DNA from 2 places in the Novosphingobium sp. NPDC080210 genome. Region 2 is predicted to be linked to the other one. Evidence: riboswitches for the same ligand, from Rfam matches in the RefSeq annotation. Region 2 holds a riboswitch; the other holds the start of a gene.
What was found. Region 2 has a riboswitch for S-adenosylmethionine ahead of ACQKOE_RS16455 (AAA family ATPase). Riboswitches for the same ligand answer to the same signal wherever they lie in the genome.

Region 1 (16,182 bases), on a different contig from region 2:
ACGCCTCCGCGAAGTGCTTCGGCTGCTGGAAGAGGTCGAGCTTCTGGCAGACGACGCATCTACCTACGTCGAGACTGACGTGATGAAGGCTGCGATCAAGGATCTGCATTTTCAGCAGGCGGCCGTTCAAGCGTCGATAGCGCGGCTTGAGAGCGTGAAGGTCCAGTCCCCATGGGCGACACCGTGGCCGTGGTTTACCCTGATCGTCCTAGCGCTACTGATCGCCCAGGCCTGGGCATGAAGTGTTCGGCAAGCCCGGGGTTATTTGAAAGCTTTATACAGCGTGTCTTCGAAGGACTTCATCAGAAGTGGTACGACCTTACCCTCCTGCAGCCATTCGAGTGCGGTTAAGCGCGCCATGAGCTGAGCGGTCTCCAAGTCGCCCCTTAATTCGGGGCGCTTGAAAAAGTTTAGAGCCGTTGCGAGTGCCAGATCATGGGTAGAATAGGGGATTTCCCCCTCAAACAGCCCTCTCGCAATGTCGGAAATTTCAGATTTTTCAACCGCGCCCATCAAGAGGGCACTATGAGCCAAATCTACTGCCATCCCGAGGTCGGCCCTGCGCGCTTTGGGAGGGCGATCCCCGTAAGCTGCCACGATGAACTGATCTAAAAGGGTCTTTGGCTTCTTTTTGAATAGACCGAACATCATCCCCCCGAGCGTTATACCAGGCAAATAGCTTGCCTGCCGTGCCAGAGATTAATGAGGGAATTCAGCCTAGGTTGTCGAGATTAAAGCTGTGGCCAGCACAATAACGCATGTCCCCGATTGGCATAGCGTCAGGTAGTCCATGTGCGGCCAAACTAGAAGTGCCGCTAGGGATGTCTCAGTCTGATTGAGCGTGTGCATGCACCCCACTCGGGAACATCATTGGATCTATCGCTGAGCCCCAATCGTTGCCGCTAGCTCTTTGGCAAGTTCCTTCCCTTTTGCCATCTCATCGGCAGACATCCTGCTACAAATTTCCTCGATCCCGCCTTCTGCCCCTTCATATTCCTGCTCGGCTGCCAATCGGAGCCAAGCATATGACTTAACACGATCAACGGGTGCGTGCTCGCCATGGCCGTACATCGCCGCAATGTTATACTGAGCAGCGGCATTACCCTGGAGGGCCGACCGCTCGAAATACTCTGCTGCCTCTTCGAGATTTTGGGGCACGCCATTCCCGGAGTACAGAAGCCATCCTAAGGAAAATTGGGCGTCGGGAGACCCTTGGTCAGCAGCTAATCTGTACCACTTCGCCGCCTCTTCATAGTCCTGCCGGAGCAATTCCCCAGCTTCGTATGCAGCAGCCAACTTCCTCTGCGAATAGGCAGAACCATTCTCTGCTGCCAATCGATGCCAGTGCAGACCTTCAACCTCATTCTGAGCGCATCCGAGGCCTTCATCCAACATGTAGGCGACCATTGCTTGGGACTCGCCATGGCCTTGAGAGGCGGCTTTACGAAACCATTGCAGAGCAGTGCTCAAGTTTCGCTCGACCTTATCGCCTCGGTAAAGGATTTGGGCCAGCTGCACCTGCGCTGCCAGGTCATCATTGAGTGCCAACTTGTAAACGGCCTCGACATCGACCTCCTCGGCTTCTTCTGGAACACCGCCAAAAGTCCAATGGGCCCAGCGGCGGCCGGTCTCGGCTGCAGCGGCTCTAACTGCGGTATCGACTAACGTGGCATCCAGCGGCCAATCTATGGGCGAACCATCTGCGGCCTTGGCATTACGCAGAAAAATGAGAATTGTCGGAAACCAGCGTCCCTTGATGAGCGCGAATTCGCCTGATGCTCGGACGGTTTGGATATCGAGCCCGAGCTGCCCTGCGCATGCTAATTTAAACGCCTCAGCATCAACATGGAGACGTTCTCCCTCCGTGTGCCAACGTTGCTTTTCCTCAGCGATTTCTGAAATGTTCTCAAATGGAAGGCCGTCCTCAGCCTGGTCACCCAGAGATGTCGGGGCGCCAAGAGTAACCTTGACGCACTTTGTTTCCTCGAAAATCCGGTCGTTTAGATAAATGCTCTGAAGGATGGGCGCGACCGCCACGTAAGGGCAGCCACCAGCTTCCAAATTGACCCTAAGATGGTCTAGCTCTTGCTTCCAGTGCGGCCTGACGCTCGGGAGAACGATCGGAATCTCTCGACGAAAAATGGTCTCGCCATTTTCCAAATCATAGGCCGTTGCCTCAAAGCAATCTGCTAGCCCCGTGTATAGGTTGCCATATGCTGCCAGGCGGATCCCAAATTTATCCTGCGCCACAGGAGAGTGGTAACGTTCTGCAATCCAGACAGCAGCTTTAGCGTTTAACTCAGTCATTACGCTCTGAGCGGTATACAGCGCATACCCGAGGGGACGAGGAGACCTAACCCCAATGGTTTTGTCTCCACACGCCGACTGCAGTGTTTCGTTGGCTTGAGAAGACCACTCGACTTTCTGATCCTGAGGGTAATCCGGGAAGTCCTCAGTCTCAAAGCGATAGCCGACAAGGAAGCGCAATTTAGAAATCTGACTCCGCTGAAACACTACCTCATCAAGAGCCGTCTCCTCACGGGTGGCTGCGGCATACATTGTGATATCAGCTTCCACTGCCGGCTTATCTTCGTCAGTCCGCCACTTTTGCAGCATAGCGTGGAGAAGGCGAGTGGAGGCAATCCTGTTGAGGTTGGACCACGTCATGATCACTGGACAGAACTTGAACTCCTGACCATCCGGAAGTGGTGGGATTGCCTGGCAAATTTCGACGATCTGCTCGTCGCTAGTCTCAGTATCACATACCACCGGCATCGCGATGATTTGGCCCCAAGTTGCTCCGTTAGGCCCGTCGCAACGTTGGTTCGTGATTGCGGCTTCCCCTCGAGAAAACACGAACTCCCAGATGGCGGGTACCCCACGTTTGGTGATTTCTTCACCGATTTTGGAAGCTAGGGAAAAATCGCCACTGATGCCTATCGAGGCATCGATAATCTCGCAAAGCGCTTCGTTTACATTCGGGTCGGACTTCCTCGGCCCCTTAATAAGCTCCCAACACCTTTCAGTCAGGTCGTCGCTTATCAGAATGCCTTTGGCATCAGGCAGAGTGCATATACTCCAAATTCGGAGCACTTCAGGCATAACCCTGGGTTCGTGCTCAAGACTACCAAGATGAAGCATTCGGGAGGCAATTTGACGCGTGAAATCGTCAATTGGCACGGGCTTCAGAATGGCCAAAAGTTCCTCGCCCTGTACGCTGGCATAAGGAAATGGCCGCTGCCCCGTGAACACAAACTCCGTTTGAACGTTTCGGCGTAACAGGGCCAAGCCCGAAGCCAGTTTGCCGAACAGTTCATCCTGCCCCGTATGAACAATTTCTTCGAGCCATTTTAGGTAGAACTCAACCGCTGCACTACCAATAAAGCCGGTGTGGCAAAGGCAGGCCTCATTGATTTCATCTTCAGAGAGCTGGTGCCGCAGGTCCCAAAGCAGGCCCGAGCAAACTCTTGGGTCTCCCGTGCTCAAAAGACCGCCAAACGCAGCCCCTCGGTTAACCGGAAGCTTACCCTCGATCATGCGGACAACATGACGAGGAACGAGCATCGGGTCGGCGCCTTCCTCGATTTTTGCCACACTGACGTAATCAAGTGTGGCCGTGGAGACTATGCCGCGATCCGCATCTCCCAGGACGAAAGGCACATATGTTAGAGCTGTGCAGTCTTCGAAATATTGAGTGAAGGTCGAAATCTCTTGGAAGAGTTTTTTTCTGAGCTCTAGCTCAAGCCCGTCATCAATAGCCGCTTTATATTTCTCAATGGCATAATTGACGCTTTCGGGGTCGGTGAAATAGCCGATCCTCACCAACTCACCCATCAGCGCATCGATCAGCCCACCGGCTTTAAGAAGTGCCTTCTCGCGCGCACTGGGGTCCTCAATCTCCATCGCAAGCTTTTTGAAACCTTCAAAATCCCTGCGAACCAGCGGGTTCCAATTGATGCTATAACCCGTCACTCTTGCCCTCACGTATTCATTCAGATCACTCGAGGTCTTGATTCGAGGTTGATCTATCCGCCTGAGTCTGGCTGCGAACGGCTTTGTGCTCAATAGCGTTGGGTAAGGTTAAGGCGCTGTTTTGCGGCCCAGCCCGTTTGAGTGCAATCAACAATGTCCCCATTTGGCATACGCCGTCAGCGGACTGGGTGCACAAACCTTGACGTGGATAAAGGTGTTGCCTAGTCAGGCAACATGCAACACTTGCTCAACAGTTCAAAAAGCGCCTCGCTAGGTGATTACCTGCGTCAGAAGCGCGAAGCACTGGCGGTGGATGATCGAGCGTTCACGTTGCGCCAGTTAGCCATGCGCTGTGGCGTAACGCCTGCATATCTCTCCCGTGTTGAGCGTGACGAGGTCGCGCCGCCAGGTGAGGATACACTACTCAAGCTGGCGTATGAGCTCGGAGAAGATGCCGATGTCCTGCTGGCTATGGCCGGAAAGATATCAGCCGACCTCCGACAGGCGATTCTCTCTCGCCCCAAACTTTTCGCGGATCTGATCCGCTCAATCAAATCCATGCCTGACCAAGCGGTGCTCAAGATCGTGCGGGATGTGCGTGACGGGCAATGGTGAAAGGAAGTCCGATGCCAACCCTTGAGGATGATGACCTGATTTTCCGCTTCCCGAGCATTGAACCGGACGCGCAGTTTTCGATAAGCTTCATGCGCACGTTGCGTATTCCGGACACCGAGCAAACTTACTTTTTGCCGCCGGGCTTGGGCACGTTCCCACTGCGTCATGTTGAGGACTACGCTAAAAATCTGCCCGCCCACACCTTGGATCGCGGCGGGGTGATCATGCCAATGTGGCAAGCCGAGGCCATGTGGATGAGCTTCAACAACGATGGCCCAGAATGGTCTGATGGCAACTCCATGGAGACCGGCTTTGGTCTTCCGGTTGCGGTCAAAATTGCAGCGGGCAAAATCAACGCGGTGTCAGGTGAAAGTTGGCGCCCAGGCCTCCATCGCGACCCTCAGGACTATGTCGTATCCCCATCCCAGCCATGGCTTGACGGTTTTGCAATCGAGAAAGGCGTGATCCGCCAATTCGTCGCTATGCCCCTTGGCGATGGCTATTCGGTTGAAGAGCAGCTTACACAAGCTAGTGAGTGGGGGGGCGTTCAAATATCGGTCACACCACTCAAGGCGTCGGTCTGGAAAAGGATCAAGGCGGCAAGTGGGCCTGCGATGCTGATGGACGCATGTCTGAGCAGGTGTTGCGAAAGCGTCGAGATGGGCTTGGGGGCTGGAGGGCGAATGCACCAGGAGATCTATGAGGACGCTTTCAATCTCGAGGATTGGGATTGGGATACGACGGAACGTGTGTTCGTTTCGCTTATCCATGCGAAGGACTGGACGGCAGTTACCGGTGAGGCGGCTCAAAACGAGCCCCTCACGGCGAAGGACTACACTGCGGCAGGGCTTCCGTGGTTTGATTACTATGCAAAGGACCTAGAAGCTCTGCTAGGTAGCGCTGCATTGGCCGGCGTGAAATCCATCGCGGAGACATTCGCAGATAAAACCGGAGCACAGCTCGTTGGTTCATCTGACATCACTATAGGAAAGCCCGTGACGCTCGCCCCCGACCTTCCAGGCCCAAGACCTGTGAGATCTTCGAGCAGTTGGTAGCGGACGATTGATGTGCCTAGGTCATAGGAGCTGGGAGCCAGCGATCAAGCAGGTCTGACACGTAGCCTTTATCGAGCATGTGGCCGCCTCCGGGCACGACCGTTACCGGGATCCCGGCAAGTTCGCCTAAGCGGCCGACTTTTGCAGGTTCGCTCTGCCAATCGGATTCTCCAACGTGAATTTCGCAGCGGGATGGTTTGGTAAGTTCGCCGCCTTGCGCAAGTTGGAGGAGCCGGTCGGCGAATGGCGGAGAGAACCGTAGCCCATTCCCAGGGGCAGCAGTGGCCCCAATAATAGGAGAGAGCAGTAGGACTTTGCCTGGAAATGGTTCCAGCAGTGTTTGCGCATGCAGGAAAAGGTAGGCTCCAAAGGAGTTCGCCACGACTAACCCATTTTCGCTCCAGAACTCGTGTTTGAGATCCTCGGCGATCACCTGGATCTGATCCGAAAAGATCAGGCGCTGGAACTCTCCGAACAGGTGCTGGCCGTAGACGGTAAGCCCACGCCTTTGGAGAGCTAAACCAAGCCCCTCATCAACCCTGCCCCCGCGACCAGGGAGGTAATATACTGTCCCGTCATGATGGCTCACTGCCCATCTCTCCGTGAGACATTTGCGGCCGAGCCAACAATGTCGCTTAGCGCATCTCTAATTTGTCATTACTTGGGCTGAATTCAGGCCGAGCGTCAACTAGGGTAGGAGGAGTTGTGACCTCAATTGACACATCTAGAAAGCCAGCCCGTTGCGTGAAAACTGGAGCCGCTCCATAGATGTAGGTGACTTTCGGTTCAAAGATTGGCTTACGTATGTCTAGTGAACTTCCTCTCCCTCAATCCTTATGGAGCGCGCGCGACGCGGCGATTAGCAGCCTTTATAAGGGCGTGGCGGACCCATCAGCTGAGGAGGAAATAGAGGGCTGGCTGGATGAGGATGGCGCTTCTGCATTTTACGAGTTTGGGGATGCCGCGCTGGGGACAATGCATTCCCTAGAAGCCGAAGACACAGAAGTTAGAGATCGTCTCGATATCGAGCCGGAACAGCCAATTACTGATGCGCACCGTGCAGCTTACGCACGTTTGGAAGTCGAAAGTGCCAGGTCTGAGTTTTACGGGCCATACCTAGAAGGGTACCCGATCTCGGATCAGCTCGGCAACAAAGCAGTCTTGGCCGCAAAGTCATACTGCTGCGGACAAGGTGGCTGGGAGTTCGAGTGGTTTGGCCTATTTCTAACTCCTGAAGCTGCAATGAAAGCTGCGGTCGAAGAGGGGTTGTTCGTGGACAGCTGGGTGCCTGAAGGTAGGCGGCTAGAGGATTACACAGATCAGGAGTTAGCCGCTTTCGTGGGTGGCCAGAACTTTCACGGGGACTGATCCGGGTTTGCAACCTCTTGCATCAGCCGCGCGGAACAGTTAACAAAAATGCGTCATCAAGAGTTGGGTCGACACCCACGCCAACCTGCCGATCCGGGCAAGGTGGTTTTGCGAAAGCAGATGTGGCTCTTCGGAGCAACGAAGCGGAAGCCGTGTCGACCCTCCGTAAGGAGGGTTTTTTTATGTCTGTTTCTGAAGTGCCGGCAGAACTGATTGAGGCCTACAAGCGCACGCAATATCGCGCATTCGCGGACAGCGGCGAAATCGTGCTGAGAATTGGCGAGCCTTCGAGGGCCGCAGCTCAGCTGGTCGGTGCCGCCGGAGCATCCGGCGGCGCCTTTATCACTGCTGAAAATCCGCTCAGCGTCCAACTCCCGGCAGCCGAAAACGCTGTCCGCCAAGGCGAGCTGCGAAAAGATCTCCTCAAGCTCGGTGCTTCCGTTTTTGAAGGAGCCGGTCAGGGCGAAGACCCCAGCTGGCCCGCTGAGGCCAGCTATGCGGCGATTGGCATCAGTCGGGAGCAGGCGTGTGAACTGGGACGCAAGTATCAGCAAAACGCGATCGTATGGTTCGATGCTAGCGGAACGCCCGAGTTAATCGTGCTCCGCTGATTTTCTGAAATAGGGCTGGCCCACCCACGGGCTGGGGGGATTTGTTCCTGATTGCCACCCCCGACGTCGTCGAAATGGCTAAAAATGGAGACTTTCCATGTCTGTTTTCAATGGCCTGTTTACGTCGGAATCTGTGTCTGCGGGACACCCCGATAAGCTTTGCGATCGGATTTCCGACGCTGTTCTCGACGCATTCCTGGAGCGGGACCGTAACGCCCGCGTCGCCTGCGAGACCTTTGCGGCCAACGACAAGATCATCGTTGCCGGCGAGTTTCGAACTGAGAGGGTGGAAGATTTCAAAGCCGTTCGCGCTGCCGCTCCCGGGATCGTCCGCGAGGCGCTCCGGCAGATTGGTTACGGTTCCGATCAGTACGATATTGATCCCGCCACCTGCGAGGTCGAGGTTCGCTTCAATCACCAAAGCCCAGAGATCCAGGCAGGTGTCGATGGAGGCGAAACGACGGGTGCTGGTGATCAGGGCCTAATGTTCGGTCATGCTGTGAACGAGACCGAGGCCCTGACACCCCTAGCTTGGTCCCTAGCCACGGATTTGATCCAAAGGGCAAGCACCCTGATTGTTCCTGGCAGCGGTGTGTTGAAACCCGACGGCAAGGCCCAGGTGACTGTCCGCTACGTTGATGGCGTTCCCGTTGGGATCGATACCGCCGTGCTGTCCTGGCAACATCGGCCGGACATCTCGATCAAAGAAGTCCGGGAATACCTCGCCGCCGAGGTGCTCGATCATGTGATCCCGCTCAGCATGCGCACTGATAGCTTCAAGGCGTTTCTCAATCCCGCTGGCCCCTTCACTGTGGGTGGTCCCAAGGGCGACACAGGTCTTACGGGTAGAAAGATAATCGTCGACACCTACGGCGGGGCATGCGCTCATGGGGGCGGCGCCTTTTCCGGTAAGGACCCCACCAAGGTTGACCGCTCTGCAGCCTACGCGGCACGCCATGTGGCAAAGAACATTGTCGCGGCTGGGTTGGCTAAGCGCTGCACTGTGCAACTGGCCTACGCTATCGGTGTGGCTGAACCGGTATCGGTAAGCGTGGAAACTTACGGCACTGGGGTGGTCGCCGACATAGAGATTGCAGCGGCGGTGACTGACATTTGGGATCTTACGCCGGCGGGCATCATCAAAGAGCTTGTTCTGCTTCGCCCGATTTACACCGGGACAGCAGCGCTCGGTCACTTCGGTCGCTGGAAGTCGCCGGAGCTTTACCGCTGGGAGCGGCTGGACCGCTTGGAGCAATTGATCGAGAAAACAGTTCGAAGCTGAGATCGAAGGGATGCTTGGACTCGACCTGCCAAGGATTTTTCGACCTTTCTTCGACAATTACAACGACTAGGTAGATGACATGACGTGGAGCAAAATTCTCTCGCGTGAGCAGGGCACCATGGCGGATACGTGGACAGAGTATCTCTGCGCCAAACCGGCAAATGACGGATTTGTCCTGGGTGTCTGCATTTACGAAATCGTCGATTACATTCCGGGAGAGTGGTTCGATGACGATGGCGAACCCTTGCCTGAATTTCGAGATGCCAAAGGCGATCTTGTGCTTCCTGCAGAGTTCAATGGGCGGCCCATCGAAGGCCACGATGGTGAGTGGTTGCTTGGGCCGCTAGACCAGTGGAATAATGAAGAAACTGCATACGTGACGGAACTGTCTCATAGCTCGGTGGCTGAAGCTCTAGAAATATTGGATTGGAAAATTTCCGAGGCCAACGAAGTGCTCTCTGCACTACATAGCCTCGCGTCAGAACCCAAATAAATCTTCTGCTTTTGCCGTTAATGAAGGCGTGCCAGCTATGTGGCACGCCTCCCCATCATCATAATCAGTATGGGATTGCTTCAGCCGTAAAGGCGTTGACGAACTGTCCGGGCTGCATAACCGCAGAGCGACCGCTGACGAGCCATGTCGCGAATACCGCCGCGACCGTGTTCCCTTTGCCCTCCTGGCGATGGACGCCGCGCATCGCATAGTCGCGCCCTCGAACGTTCACCTTCTCGAACGTCACCTCAAACTTACCTGACTTGCCTCCAACGGCTTTGCCGGTCTTCCAGGTCACGGTGGCAACGACCTGCGAGCCACGAGGGATAACAACGACACCGCCATCAGTAATGTCGTTGACGACTGTGAAGCCGACCTTTTGGCCGACCTCGACATGCTTTGATGAAATCTCGGCATCAGGGGTAACTGAGATCAAAGTGCTAGCAGGCAGTGCTCGCGAAACGGTCTGTAGGGCCGTTACCGTTTGCGCGGAAGGAGCAGCAGGCGTGGTCTGAGCACTGGCCTGGTGACTGACGGCTGCAACAATTACAGCCAGAGCGAAGCGATCGATTTTCATGAGGAAAGCCTTCTTTAGGGAGAAAGCCCCCAGGGGTGCCTATAAACACCCCAGGAGGCTGGGGTGTCAGAAGCGGTAGCCGACGCCGAAAATGGCTTGGTTACGGTTCACATCGTCAGAGCCATAACGGGTGTAGCGATATTCGCCTTTGACGAACCACTTCTCGGCAATTCGCTGTTCGAGACCGGCGCCGAGACGGATGCCGTCGCTAGTGCCCTTCTCGTAAGCCCACAGGCCATAGCCAGCAGCTGCGCCTTCGTACCCAGCATTGCTGTAGCCAGCCTTGAGGTAGCCTAGGGTCGTCTTTCCGAGCTGAACGCCAAGGCGCGCGGAAAGCTCGATGTCACGGCGAGCAACCTGAGAATACGCTACACCAAAATAGACGCCTTCATCCTTTGCGGACGAATAGTCCAGATTGGCTTCCACACCGACAATCACGCTCTCCCCCACTGGCACGTCGTAGCCGATGCCCACACCAGCAGTTGCTCCATCGACTGTGTAGACGCTTGAAACGGCATCGTATCCACCGTGTAGGTCAACACGAAATCCCTCAAACCCCTCAGCGCTGGCCGGGCTTGAGACAATAAGGGCTACCGGCGCGCACAACGCCGCACTGAAAATGCGAAAGTTCATAAGGATCCCCATGAAGAAAAGTGAAGTGGGACCACGAATCATCTCGTGGCTGGATTTGCCTTAAGGTGCAGCGATGCCAGCGAAGGACACTTCAAACTTCGCGACCTGGCTGCTGTGACCCGGACTGGCACTGATGCTCCAGTGCGTTCAAGAATGCCATTTGGGGACATGGTTGAGATGAGACCAGCTTGGGCCTCACCCACTTGAATGCCAGAATGACCTCTTCTGACACTCAAAGAGGGTAAGGTCCGTGCGCGATCATTAGAGATTCGCACGCCACGAGATCCCACACAGCATGCTTGCCAGACCCGTTACAGTTCAGACGCCCACGCTCTATTTTTATCAGCAGCTTCAGACTGCCTTCGACCACTTTAACCGGACGCTGTTCGAGGGGACTCTAGGCCAATGCCTGATGACGGTTCGATCAAGCAACCGCCATCACGGTTACCACCACGCTCAGCGTTTCATAGCACCAGGCGGCGAATTGATTGGTGAACTTGGCCTTCACCCTGGATACTTCACAATCCAGCCCGTCGAGTCCGCTATGGCAACGTTAGTCCATGAGATGGTCCACGTCTGGCAGCACCAGAATGGCAAGCCAAGCCGCTCAAATCCTCACAATCGCCAGTGGGCGGACAAGATGATTGCAGTTGGATTGCAGCCTTCGCATACAGGCCTTCCTGGCGGTCGTGAGACGGGTCACGCCATGTCCGACTACATCATACCGTCTGGTCCGTTTCTCCATAGCTGCAGGCAACTGACAGCTGAAGGGTTCGAGCTGCCGTGGCTTGACCGTCATCTGCCACAGCCACCAGAACGAATTCAGCAGTATCAAGCATCTTTGGCTGACGCTGGAGTGCAGATGGAGTTCTCTGCTTCACCCTTGGAGGGTTTGCCGCAGGAGGTCGACGGAAAGCCTGTCGTTTTTGCGCCAAAGCCAAGGACGGGAAAACGCAAATTACGCTACGAGTGTTCAGGCTGCACTACGCGTGCATGGGCCGAAGAGGGGGCTGACATTTTATGTGGTGTCTGTGAGGTCTCTCTTATTTGCGCGACCGACCAGAACTGAATATCTCGTAACTTAACTGCTTGAGGGGGAATGAATGAGGCGTTTTGAGGGAAGGATCCTTTTATCGGCTACCGATCTCATGCGCTTCATGGGCTGCTCTCACGCGACATATCTCGACCTTCAGTATATGAATGGCGCTGTTGGGCTTAATCCGTGCGAAGACAGTGACGACGCCGCATTGCTGCAGGCCCGCGGCGACGCGCACGAAAAAGCTCACCTGGAGGCGCTAAAAGCCCGCGGCCTGAAGGTACTGGAGATAGACCGCGGGGATCTGACTGAAAATGCGAATCTGACCAGAGAACTGCTCGCTCAGGGCGCGGACGTGGTTTTTCAAGGCGCATTGCTCTCCGGCAACTGGGGTGGCTGGTCAGATTTTTTAGAGAGGGTCGATCGGCAATCAGACCTCGGAGCATTCAGCTACGAGGTCGCTGACACCAAGCTTAAGCGCAAACCTCATCCCAGCCATGTGCTTCAGCTCGCGCTCTACTCCGATCTTCTCGCCGACATCCAGGGCTGCGAACCTGAAAGCGCTCATGTCGAGTTGGGGAACGGGGACCGTGCCACTCTTCGGCTGAGCGAATTCAACGCGTATGCAAGAATGGCTAGAGAGCGTCTTGAGCTCTTTGTTGCCAATCCTGAGCCAACGCGCCCCATGCCGTGTCGGGACTGTGACCTTTGCAGATGGCGGGATCACTGCGGGGCGCAATGGGAAAAGGAAGACAGCCTATTCCAGGTTGCAGGGATTACCCGCGGGCAGGTAATCAAACTGGAGGCAGCCGGTATAAAGACGATGGCCGATCTGGCGCAGTCAGCCCAACCTGTAAAAGGCATCGCTCGAGACACCTACCAGAAGCTGCAAAGCCAGGCTCGCCTGCAGCATGATCGAAAGAATGGAGACCCCACGGTCGAGTTGCGGCCTGCCCAAGCCGGTAAGGGCTTTGAGCTAATGCCCGATCCTCAGCCTGGAGACCTTTTCTACGATATCGAAGGTGATCCTCATTTCGAGGGCGGGCTCGAATATCTGCACGGCGTCTGGTGCGAAGGCCAATTCACGACTTTTTGGGCCCACGATCATGTCCAAGAGGAGCAAGCTCTCCGCGAGCTATTTGATTTCTTTGAGGACCATTTGTCGCGATACCCTGCGGCCAGGATTTATCATTACGCCCCATATGAAATCACCGCGTTAAGGCGCCTGACCTCGCGCTATGGGGTGGGAGAGGCATTACGTGACCAATGGCTCCGTGAGGGGCGGTTCGTCGATCTTTATTCCGTCGTTCGAGGGGCCATTGTCACCTCCGAACCTTCATACTCAATTAAGGCACTTGAAGTGTTTTACGGGATTGAGCGGGAGGGCGAGGTCAAGACTGCTGGCGGCTCCGTGGTTGCCTACGAAAAGTGGCGGGAGAGTGGGGATCAGGCAATCTTAGATGAGATAGCCGATTACAATCGCGTAGACTGCGTCTCGACAGAGCAGCTTCGGAATTGGCTCGTAACATTGCGCCACGGGGCTTCTATTGCTCAGGCCACGGCACCGATCACCGTTTCTGAGGTCAATGAAAAAGAAGAGGAAAAGCTGGTGCAGATTGCGCAGCTTGAGGATCTTCTTGCTCAGTCTGGCCTGGACGAGGAGCGCCGGGACGTCCTGTTCAGCTTAGCTCGTTTCCATGATCGTGAGCTGAAACCGGCTTGGTGGGCAATTTTCGACAGCTTCGATCGCGATGAAAACGAGCTCATTGAGGATTTTGACGCGCTCGCGTCCTTAGTAGCTGTGAACGATCCATGGACGATCAAGAGGTCTGTGGCCCGTACTTATGAATATCCGCCACAACAAACGAAGCTACGGCCTGGCAAGAAGGCGAGCGTTCAGGGTGAAGATGGCAGCATTCGGTCGGTGACTGTCGAGGCCATTGATAAAGCCGAAAGCCTCGTGACCCTCAAGATAGGCGCTGCTAACTCCGCTGTGCTGCGAGATGAATTGCACCTTCATCCTGATACCCCGCTTGATACATCGACGATCAGCGCAGCTGTCCTTGATGTCGTGCGAGATCAGTGTGGCCCCAGGTCTTATGCCGCGCTTGATGATCTGCTTGCTCGAAATCCACCTCGCCTAGCCGGGCAGGCCGGTGGCCCCATCCTTCAAGGGGGGGATCTCGTAACGGGGGTGGTTGATGCTGTTCTCAAAATGGACGGAACAATTCTCCCAATCCAAGGACCCCCGGGGACAGGGAAAACATATGTCACCGCTCGGGCAATCCTGGCTCTGTTGAGGCAAGGAAAGAGGGTTGCCGTGGCATCGCAGGCCCATGAGGCGATCCGTAACGTCATCAGCGGATGCCTTTCGGCTTGGGAAGGATCCGACTTTCCGTTCACGGTCGCTCACAAGGTTTCGGACGCCGGTGAAATGGATTACCCAAAGAACGGCCCAGTTGCTTGCCCCACCAACAATGACGATGCCGCGTTGGCTTCATCCCAGCTGGTAGGTGGAACAGCCTTCTTTTTCGCGCGCGAACAAAACGTCCAAAAATTTGATTGGCTCTTTGTCGATGAGGCTGGACAGGTGTCACTTGCCAACCTGCTCGCAATGGGACGCATTGCAAGAAACATCGTGCTAGTCGGCGATCCACAGCAATTGCCGATGGTCATCCAAGGCTCACACCCGGAACCTGCAAATCGCTCATGTCTTGAGTGGCTGTTGGGGCATCACGCAACTGTGCCTGAGGACGCGGGGATCTTCCTTCCGATCACGAGGCGCATGCACCCCAAAGTCTGCGCTTTCATTTCGGAGCAGGTGTATGAAAGCCGCCTACTTAGTCATGAAGCAACCCAACTTCAGACCATTGATGCACCGGGGCTGCCATCGGCTGGGGCTTATTGGGTCCCCGTGCAACACGCTGGAAACGCCCAAGTGGCTGACGCTGAAGTTAGAGCAATAAGAGCCGCGATTGACGCGCTGCTAGGCAGAAATTGGACATCCTCTGATGGAGCAAGCCGACCGCTCGTCGAAAAAGACATCATAGTGGTAGCCCCCTATAACGCTCAGGTTCTGGCGCTTTGCGAAGCCTTACCCACTGGCGTAAGGGTCGGGACGGTCGACAAGTTTCAAGGGCAGGAGGCGGCTGCATGCCTTGTGTCCATGACTGCATCTTCTGCCGACGAGGTTCCTCGTGGCCTTGATTTCTTACTCTCACGCAATCGGATCAACGTAGCAGTTTCGCGTGCGAGAGCATTGGCGCTTGTGTTTGGCTCTCCGCGACTTCGTGAAACCAAGTGCGAGACCGTTGAACAGATCCGCTTGGTAAATGTGCTTTGCGCTCTACCAGAGCTGCATCTCTCGATGAGCCTCTGAGCGCGGCGCAAACCGGCCTAATCAACGACAGGGTAATATGGTCTGCCCCACTCATGGCTCGGATTATCCATTAGGATGTCGATAAAAATCGGCAACAAAACCCCTAAGAGCGCCGCTCCATCCTTAACCTGTGACCTGTTGACACTACTGTTCCACGTCGCGCCACCATGGATCAGTTGGTTTCGTAAGACATATAGCCGATCAAAAAGGACCGACAGTATCTTAGCGGTGTCTTTGCGCGCGATCGCACCATTAATCGCACGCTGACTTGTGGACATGCGATCAGCCCAATCTTCATACCCTGGCACACCGTTCTGGTGCTTCCAAAAAGCCAAGAAGATGTGACGATTTGCGAGTAGAAGTCTGATTTCTTGAGGAAATCTCTGCCAGACTGCTCGGTAGAGCCTATCGTCAGAATCAAGCCGAACAACCGCCTCAAAAAAGGTCTGAAAGACGCCTCGTTCGCTCTCGGTGTCACGCTCAATGTCCGCAGCGTAGGCGGCGTTGAAACCAATCCAAAGCAGAATGAATCGAATGTCGGGATCGTTGGTTTCAGCTTCTGCGCGGCCGAGCCAGCTTAGCGCTCTATGCACCCGCAAACCCAGGTCCTCAGGAAAACTGCCACGAATGGCCCTCTGCTTCTCCTTCAAGTGGGTAAAGGTGCTATCACCTCCCACTTCCTGACGTTGACCTTGCCCCATGCGCTTCCTCGAAATGCTTCGGAGCATTTCTCTCACTCAGACCGCTTGCGCAAGCCTCGCGTGAAAAGGACATCCCCATGTCCCTGGCCAGCATCCATATGTCATTCACCCACAACCAATGCCATTAGAGGACACTCAAAGGCCATGCGGCCATTGCGGCCTGCAACATTTCGCGGCATCGCAGCGAACAAACATTAAGTGAGATTGATGAATGCCCATTGTGCTAGCCGGTTCGCGACTGAAGCTTTTGTTGTTATCTGGTTGCGCTGCATTCGTTTTACCTACGCTGGCCGATGCTCGCGGCGCGGCTCCAACACCAGAAGAGGTTTTGGCGGAGGCGGTTCGGTATACCGTCAAGGTCAATGTTCAAACGAAGATCGGTCTTAATGCGGATAATCGTGGAGATTATTCCGGCACAGGTTTCCTGATCGACAAGCAACGCGGCTGGTTTCTGACCAAT
Region 2 (6,004 bases):
TGGAGCCATCGAGGCCTATCGATCTGCCCGCTTCGGTTACGATTTCGGGAAGGTCTCGCTCGAACGGAACGCTGGTTACCACGCCGCCCGAAATCCACATTTGATCTGACCAGATAGAGACCTCTACCTGGGCATAGGCATCCCTATCGAGCCTGGTCGCCTCTTGCACGATAGCGTCGGCAACCAGGTCGCAGAATTTATCTGGGTGGCCGGGAAGAGCGGCTTCACTGAACCGGATCATGAAGGATACCTTTGCAATTGGGTGTAAGGAATACCGGCCGCTCTCAAGGCGGCGGGCGATCCGTGCCTTGCGATGATCGCATGCAGCCGGGCAGCAGAACGCGCCGCGGCGACGAGACTGGGGTCGAGCCCTTCGATGAACCCGTCAGTGACTACAACAGCTGCTCGGGGACGCGTTTCGATAACGTGCCGCAAGACGCAGGCCATACTGGTGCCGCCGGTCGTTGAAGTGACCAGACGACCAGCTTGGATATGCGCTGGGACGACTTCATCACTGAATGCCCAGAAAGGCCTGCGGATGTGGCCGGCGAGCCTTGTCAGCAATGCGATGAGCGCTGGCATCTCAGAATTCATTGAGCCCGAGACATCGAGATAAACCTGAGCAGTGGCGCCTTTTCGCACGGCTACACTCTCCCAGCGGGATTGAGGCAGGATGGGGTCCCACAGCGATCTTAAGAATGCGCGGCGATCTCCAGGGGACAGAACCGGCAGCTGGATGGAGTGGGTCCCGCCCACTGCGCGCCTAGCCTTGGGATCAGGAAGAACATGGCGCCGCAAGATTTCCAGCGCAGCTTTCTCCCATTGGCGGACAGGATCGTTCGCTGCCTTTTCGAGGTCAACGAGGGCTTGGCTATTTCCCAGCCCGGCGCGTTGCCCGCGCCAAATGCCAGCTCCGTTCATTTCGCGCATGGCTTGCTCAAGCGCGTCTGTAATTGGTCCTGGCAATGGGCCGCCAAATTCCTCGTGGTTGCCGATCAGGTCTCCATGCAGAGTGGTTTCGGCCGGTTGGGCTGTCGTAGCACCGGCCTTTGCTTGTGCTCTCGCAATCTCTTCGGCCAGTTCAGCAATGTCATCAGCGACCAGCGTTCCGGCGTAGAGCCCTTTCCAGGCCCGATCGACCGCAGACACATTCTTGAGGCGTGGTAAATCGACTTGTTCGGCAGGAGTTGGGGGGCGAAGCAGCTTGGTAAACCCTGCGGCCTCAGCATAGTACGTGCGGAAGAATGATGCCCAATCCTCCCCCTGTGTGCGGCAAATGATCGCATTAATCACGGCGTCGAAGGCAATGTGGCGGGCGCGCGAAAGATGTGCAGAGCTCTCGGTATGCCGCAGCAGGACATGCAGAAACTCATGCACGATGACAGCCTTCACATGGGTCTCGGTCTTGCAGTGAGCCGCGATGAATTGCGGGTTCACCAGAAAACGCGGCTGAGCCTCGCAGCTCACCGCAAGGGTCGGAACACTCTCGGTAAAGGTCACCTCGAGGATCCGCAGAACCGCCCTGACTGCAAAGGGGTTTTCGTCGATGAGCTCGCGGTAGAGTGCGAGGAAATGATCAGGTTTCATTGATAGAAGCTCCCTGGATCGTAGAGTTCGAGGCGCCGCCCAAGGCTCACCTCAGTCCAGATTACCGGTCTCTCAGGATCATAAATCGAGCTGGTCGATAGCCCGAGGATCAGGGCTTCACGCAGGATCACTTCTGGCCTCTCGAGCCGGACGTCTTTTGGTGTAAAGTGCTCTGGCGCCGGGCGCGCCATCAGGCGTCTCGGTGGGTGGTCAAACAGGTCGCGCAGTTCCTCAGGCGACCGGCAGCCGGCATCGCTGAGAAGCTCTTCCATGAATTCGCGAGGGCTGGCTCCAATTCCAAACCAGATGCCCACCCTCAATACGAGCGGGATCTTCACGAACGCATCTCCTGGACCGAGGAGAGAGCTCGTGAGGTGCTCCCTGTGCCATCGGCTCATTGGAGCGCCTGAGTTGGCATATCGCGCCGAACCGGGGCTGATCGCTATCACGGCTGCACCCGCGAACGGATCAATTCAACCGCAGCATGAATGTCCTCTTCAAGCTGTTCAGGCCGCTCGATGGGGATCTGCTCAACGAGGCAATGGTAAAGAAACTGCCGAGCACGCGATAGGCGAGCACCTGAGAGCTTCTGTAGGTGGAGCGCCACCTTAGTGAGCTTGGGTGGGTGGCTAGTTTTCGTGCCCGGCGGTTGGCCCCACTCGAGGTGGCCATCAACCTCAAGGATTGGGGCTGCTATGCGGGCGAGGTCATTCACTCCCTCCGCACCGATAGGAAGGCGCCCGGCGGATGCTGCCGGATAAGTGACATAGGCAAAGGCCGCAGCCCTCTCAGTTCGTTCTGTCGCAAGCAACTGTGCAACGGCCTGCGTGCCGGCGTCAGATGAGGGGCACCGGGTGAGCAGGATCTCTACTTTTCGTGCAATGGAAGGCTCTGCAAGAAAGGCATGGACCCAGGCAGCCTGCGTGCTGTTTGCAGTGTCCCATGCCGCGCGGTGCGCGGCTTGGACAAGCTCAGCCGAAAGCTGCTGGCCCCAGGCCCTGTGAGGCAGGCTACATCGTAAAATCGTGATGTAGACGTCCTCGCGGCATTCTGCAGCGATGATGCTTGCTGCAAGCAGGCTGCGCGCAAGTAACCGAGTGCGGCGAGGTGAAATCCTGATGCCCGCAACTACAAGGTTGTTTGTGACGGCGGTGACATAGTCCAGCAGATAGGGGGGGCAGCAGACGAGTTGCTCCTCGAATGTGCGCCTCCATCTGGTCAAAGCTACCGCCAGAGCGCCACCATCGTCAGCAATTCGGCCTTCGCCAGCCGGTGTCGCAATGGCTCGGCGTTCCTGTTCGCTTAGCTGCTCCCAATCGGCTGCCTCGACGAAGAGACTGAACCTGTCAGCGAGTGCAGGATCGAGAGGCTCGGAACCCAGGTAATCATCGTCGCCACCTTGATCACCCGACGGCGGGTTCATGGCTGCCCACCTGAAGCGCAGATTGGAAAGGGCGATGCCCTGAATTTTGCGCTCGTGGACAAGGGCGAACAGGCGGTTTTGGTGTTCTGGCTTGCAGCGACTGATCTCGTCGATCAGCACCGATTGTGCGGGCCATACTGTCGCTGGAGTTTCCAGAAAGCGGACAGTGCCGGCTTCCTGTTCTGGAAACGGGAAGCCCACCAGATCGTCAAAGGAGATCAGTGACGCGTTGTAATGGCGGTGCTCGAGGGACAGAGCCTCGGACAGGGAGTTGAGCAAATAGGTTTTGCCGGTCCCTGACCGACCTACGAGTAGAAGCGGGTCCTCAGTTACAAGAGCAGCCAGGATGGCGATCTCGAGCTCATCAAAGCCATAAACCCCAAGGGCGGGCAGGAATTTGCGGAGCTTGCGCGGTCCATCATCGGTGCCCGCCTTGGCTTGGCTTGGTTCGTCAATTATCAGGGCGTTCATTTTGTTGGTCCTCTTCGGTGTTGGCCGAGAAGGACTGCCCGCATCCCATGTCTTCCCCCGCTTGATTGCCTAGGGCCGCATGCCGCCGTTTGGCGGAACCACCTTACCCGGGCGGGCAGGTTGGCGGAGGCGTCAGCCCCACTCGCTATGCTTGGTGTGGTCGGTTTTACCGGTTCAGCTGCTCCCGACCCCGCTGGATGCTTATCTCTGGGCTAGGCGCCTCGACATCCAGTGAGTTTAACGGCCCAACTCTTACCCAGCGGGTGAATGCGCCGCTGCCTAGGCAGATTACTCGAACCCGCTTGCCGCGGAAAACTGCAAAGTTTCCGCGCTTGTTCACTGGCACATCGTAAAGGAACGATTGCCCGACCTGATGAACAAGGTAGGTTCTCGGATCGACACTCCATCCGACATAGCCAAACCACGCACTCATAGATTCAAGGTCGCGTTGGAGACGCCGCTTCTCGGAACTCCAGCCTTCAATTGACTGCAAGCGCCGGATCTTCGCGCCCAGAATGTCGTCAAAAGAATCAGGATGCACGTCACGAAGGTCAATCAGGCGTGATCCATGCCTTGGGAAATAGCGAGAAGTCAGCATGGTTTATATCCGCAGTTCAGGATGAGATCCGAACAAACTGCGAACGTCAAAATGGGCGCTGTTATCATCATTACCTCCTATGTTTGCCCTCGGGCCTCGTCGTTGAACCACCGATGCCGGAGTTGGCCGGTTGGCAGGGCAGAGCCCTTCTTGACGATGCTTGCTAGCTAGCGTCCGCTGCGTTCATTGCAACGAAAATCAACTATCAGCCGCCCAAGTCAAACCCATCCATGTCCTCAAATGACATAATTGATCTGATGTTCTCAAGGTGAAGCACAGCGCATGGTGCTGGCAAGCTTTGGTGTGTCATAAGAGGACACTGTAGGTAACTGTGCTAATTGCATGGTCATTGGTTCAACGCCACGGTTAGACAAGTAAAGGTTTGTCCTGCGGGGTTTTAATACATGCGCTTTAAGTTCGCACTTCTCATCGCCTTGCTGGCAATCCCCCCGCAAGTAGTCTTGGCCAAATCTAGCCCGGCAAAGGCTCCGGAAGAGATCTTGGCTGATGCTGAGCGCTACACAGTCAAGGTCGAAGTTCAGACGACCATTGGTCTGAGGAACGATGAGCGCGGTCGAGGCAGCGGTACAGGCTTTTTGATTGATAAGGGGCGCGGATGGATCCTGACCAATGCCCATGTTGCTTCTCGTTCGCCCGGGCGGATCACTGTCGCCTTTAAAGACGGAGAGCCGGTCCTAGCCAAACGTATCCACGTGGACGCGTTCATGGATGTAGCGATCCTTGCCATCCCTCTCGGAGAAATACCCGCTTCTGCCATCCCAGCTAAGTTGGAGTGTTCAGGGCTGCCCAGTTCTGGCGCCTCCGTATTCGCTTATGGCCACCCTTCGGGGCTCGATTTTACTGCGTCTCGCGGTATTGTTTCTGGTGCATCCTGGTTCCCGCCATTCACACTCGTCCAGACAGACGCGACAATTAATGCAGGTAATTCCGGCGGCCCGTTGATCAGGGTTTCTGATGGCCTAGTCGTCGGTGTCAGTTCGCACAGTTACAAAGACACCGAAGATAAGAACGCGACGTCGGTAGGCTTGGCCCAGCCAGTACCCCCCATTTGCCATCTTCTAGACCTGCTCAAGCAAGGCCGAGATGCTCATACGAAACTGTTGCCAGTCGATATCGCGACTGGCCGAAATGGCCGGGAGCCCACAGTAGCCAGTTTTGCAGAGGGTTCGCGGCTTTTGCCGGGAGACCGAATTGTACGCATCAATGGCTCAACCGCCATCGTGACCTACCCAGATCTGTTGGACCGTCTGCGGGGTGCCAATCAGCCTGTTAAGGTGGGCGTGAAGAGAGGCGGCGCTGATCTCGAGGTTTTATCAAATCTTCGGACTGTGCCTGATCCGCTTGGGCACAAGGCGATAAATATCTCGGGTGTGATCATTAGCGAGCCATGGCGTGTCGATAATGCAGAAGTCGACCCCGCTGGGAACCTGGTCGCCGTCGACTTCGACACGGAGGCTGATCTTGGTGCATCCGATGTTCGGGCGTCAGACCGGCTAAAGTACGTAAATGGACGCTCTTTCACCAGGATTGACGACCTTTACGAGTACCTCGATGGTCTAAAGGACTGCGCGGAGCTTGAGATGATTTTCTGGCAGGTACCCGAATATAAAGAGTTCTCAGGCGGTCATATTGTGGCGCGAATGCACAAGTCGAAACTTGAGAGGGTTTCTGCAGATAGCACTGAATAGCTGTCGCTTATCCCGCTAAGCTCTGGAGGCGCAGTCTTGCGCTATGTCAAAGTGGGACATCATTAAGCGATCATAGGGTGCAAAGAAACCTGCGGACTTGCTAGTCTAGTCAAGAAAGAGGGGCAGATGCGTTACAGCCGGGCTGAAAGATTGATCCAACTTGCCTTGGAGATGCAGGCTGCGCGTGTGATCTGCCCCCTTCTGAGTGGTCCAATT

Region 1: it holds a riboswitch for S-adenosylmethionine, as region 2 does, so the genes downstream of both, ACQKOE_RS13035 (DUF3293 domain-containing protein) here and ACQKOE_RS16455 (AAA family ATPase) in region 2, are expected to answer to the same signal.

The regions. Positions count from the first base shown of each region.
Region 1 is NZ_JBNNWL010000004.1:258,090-274,271, reverse strand. Features, by position in the region: gene ACQKOE_RS13070 (hypothetical protein) at 1-241, shown strand, start outside; gene ACQKOE_RS13065 (hypothetical protein) at 262-648, opposite strand; gene ACQKOE_RS13060 (tetratricopeptide repeat protein) at 877-3,972, opposite strand; gene ACQKOE_RS13055 (helix-turn-helix domain-containing protein) at 4,207-4,587, shown strand; gene ACQKOE_RS13050 (hypothetical protein) at 4,599-5,642, shown strand; gene ACQKOE_RS13045 (hypothetical protein) at 5,659-6,231, opposite strand; gene ACQKOE_RS13040 (hypothetical protein) at 6,447-7,010, shown strand; SAM-I-IV-variant riboswitch at 7,059-7,163, shown strand; gene ACQKOE_RS13035 (DUF3293 domain-containing protein) at 7,193-7,621, shown strand; gene metK (methionine adenosyltransferase) at 7,719-8,903, shown strand; gene ACQKOE_RS13025 (hypothetical protein) at 8,983-9,396, shown strand; gene ACQKOE_RS13020 (hypothetical protein) at 9,461-9,973, opposite strand; gene ACQKOE_RS13015 (outer membrane protein) at 10,040-10,606, opposite strand; gene ACQKOE_RS13010 (SprT-like domain-containing protein) at 10,902-11,675, shown strand; gene ACQKOE_RS13005 (TM0106 family RecB-like putative nuclease) at 11,710-15,021, shown strand; gene ACQKOE_RS13000 (hypothetical protein) at 15,039-15,749, opposite strand; gene ACQKOE_RS12995 (S1C family serine protease) at 15,934-16,182, shown strand, end outside.
Region 2 is NZ_JBNNWL010000013.1:337-6,340, forward strand. Features, by position in the region: partial or broken gene ACQKOE_RS16440 (S-adenosylmethionine synthetase N-terminal domain-containing protein) at 1-241, opposite strand, end outside; gene ACQKOE_RS16445 (hypothetical protein) at 238-1,587, opposite strand; gene ACQKOE_RS16450 (hypothetical protein) at 1,584-1,925, opposite strand; gene ACQKOE_RS16455 (AAA family ATPase) at 2,033-3,481, opposite strand; SAM-I-IV-variant riboswitch at 3,533-3,637, opposite strand; gene ACQKOE_RS16460 (hypothetical protein) at 3,648-4,079, opposite strand; SAM-I-IV-variant riboswitch at 4,149-4,241, opposite strand; gene ACQKOE_RS16465 (S1C family serine protease) at 4,484-5,788, shown strand.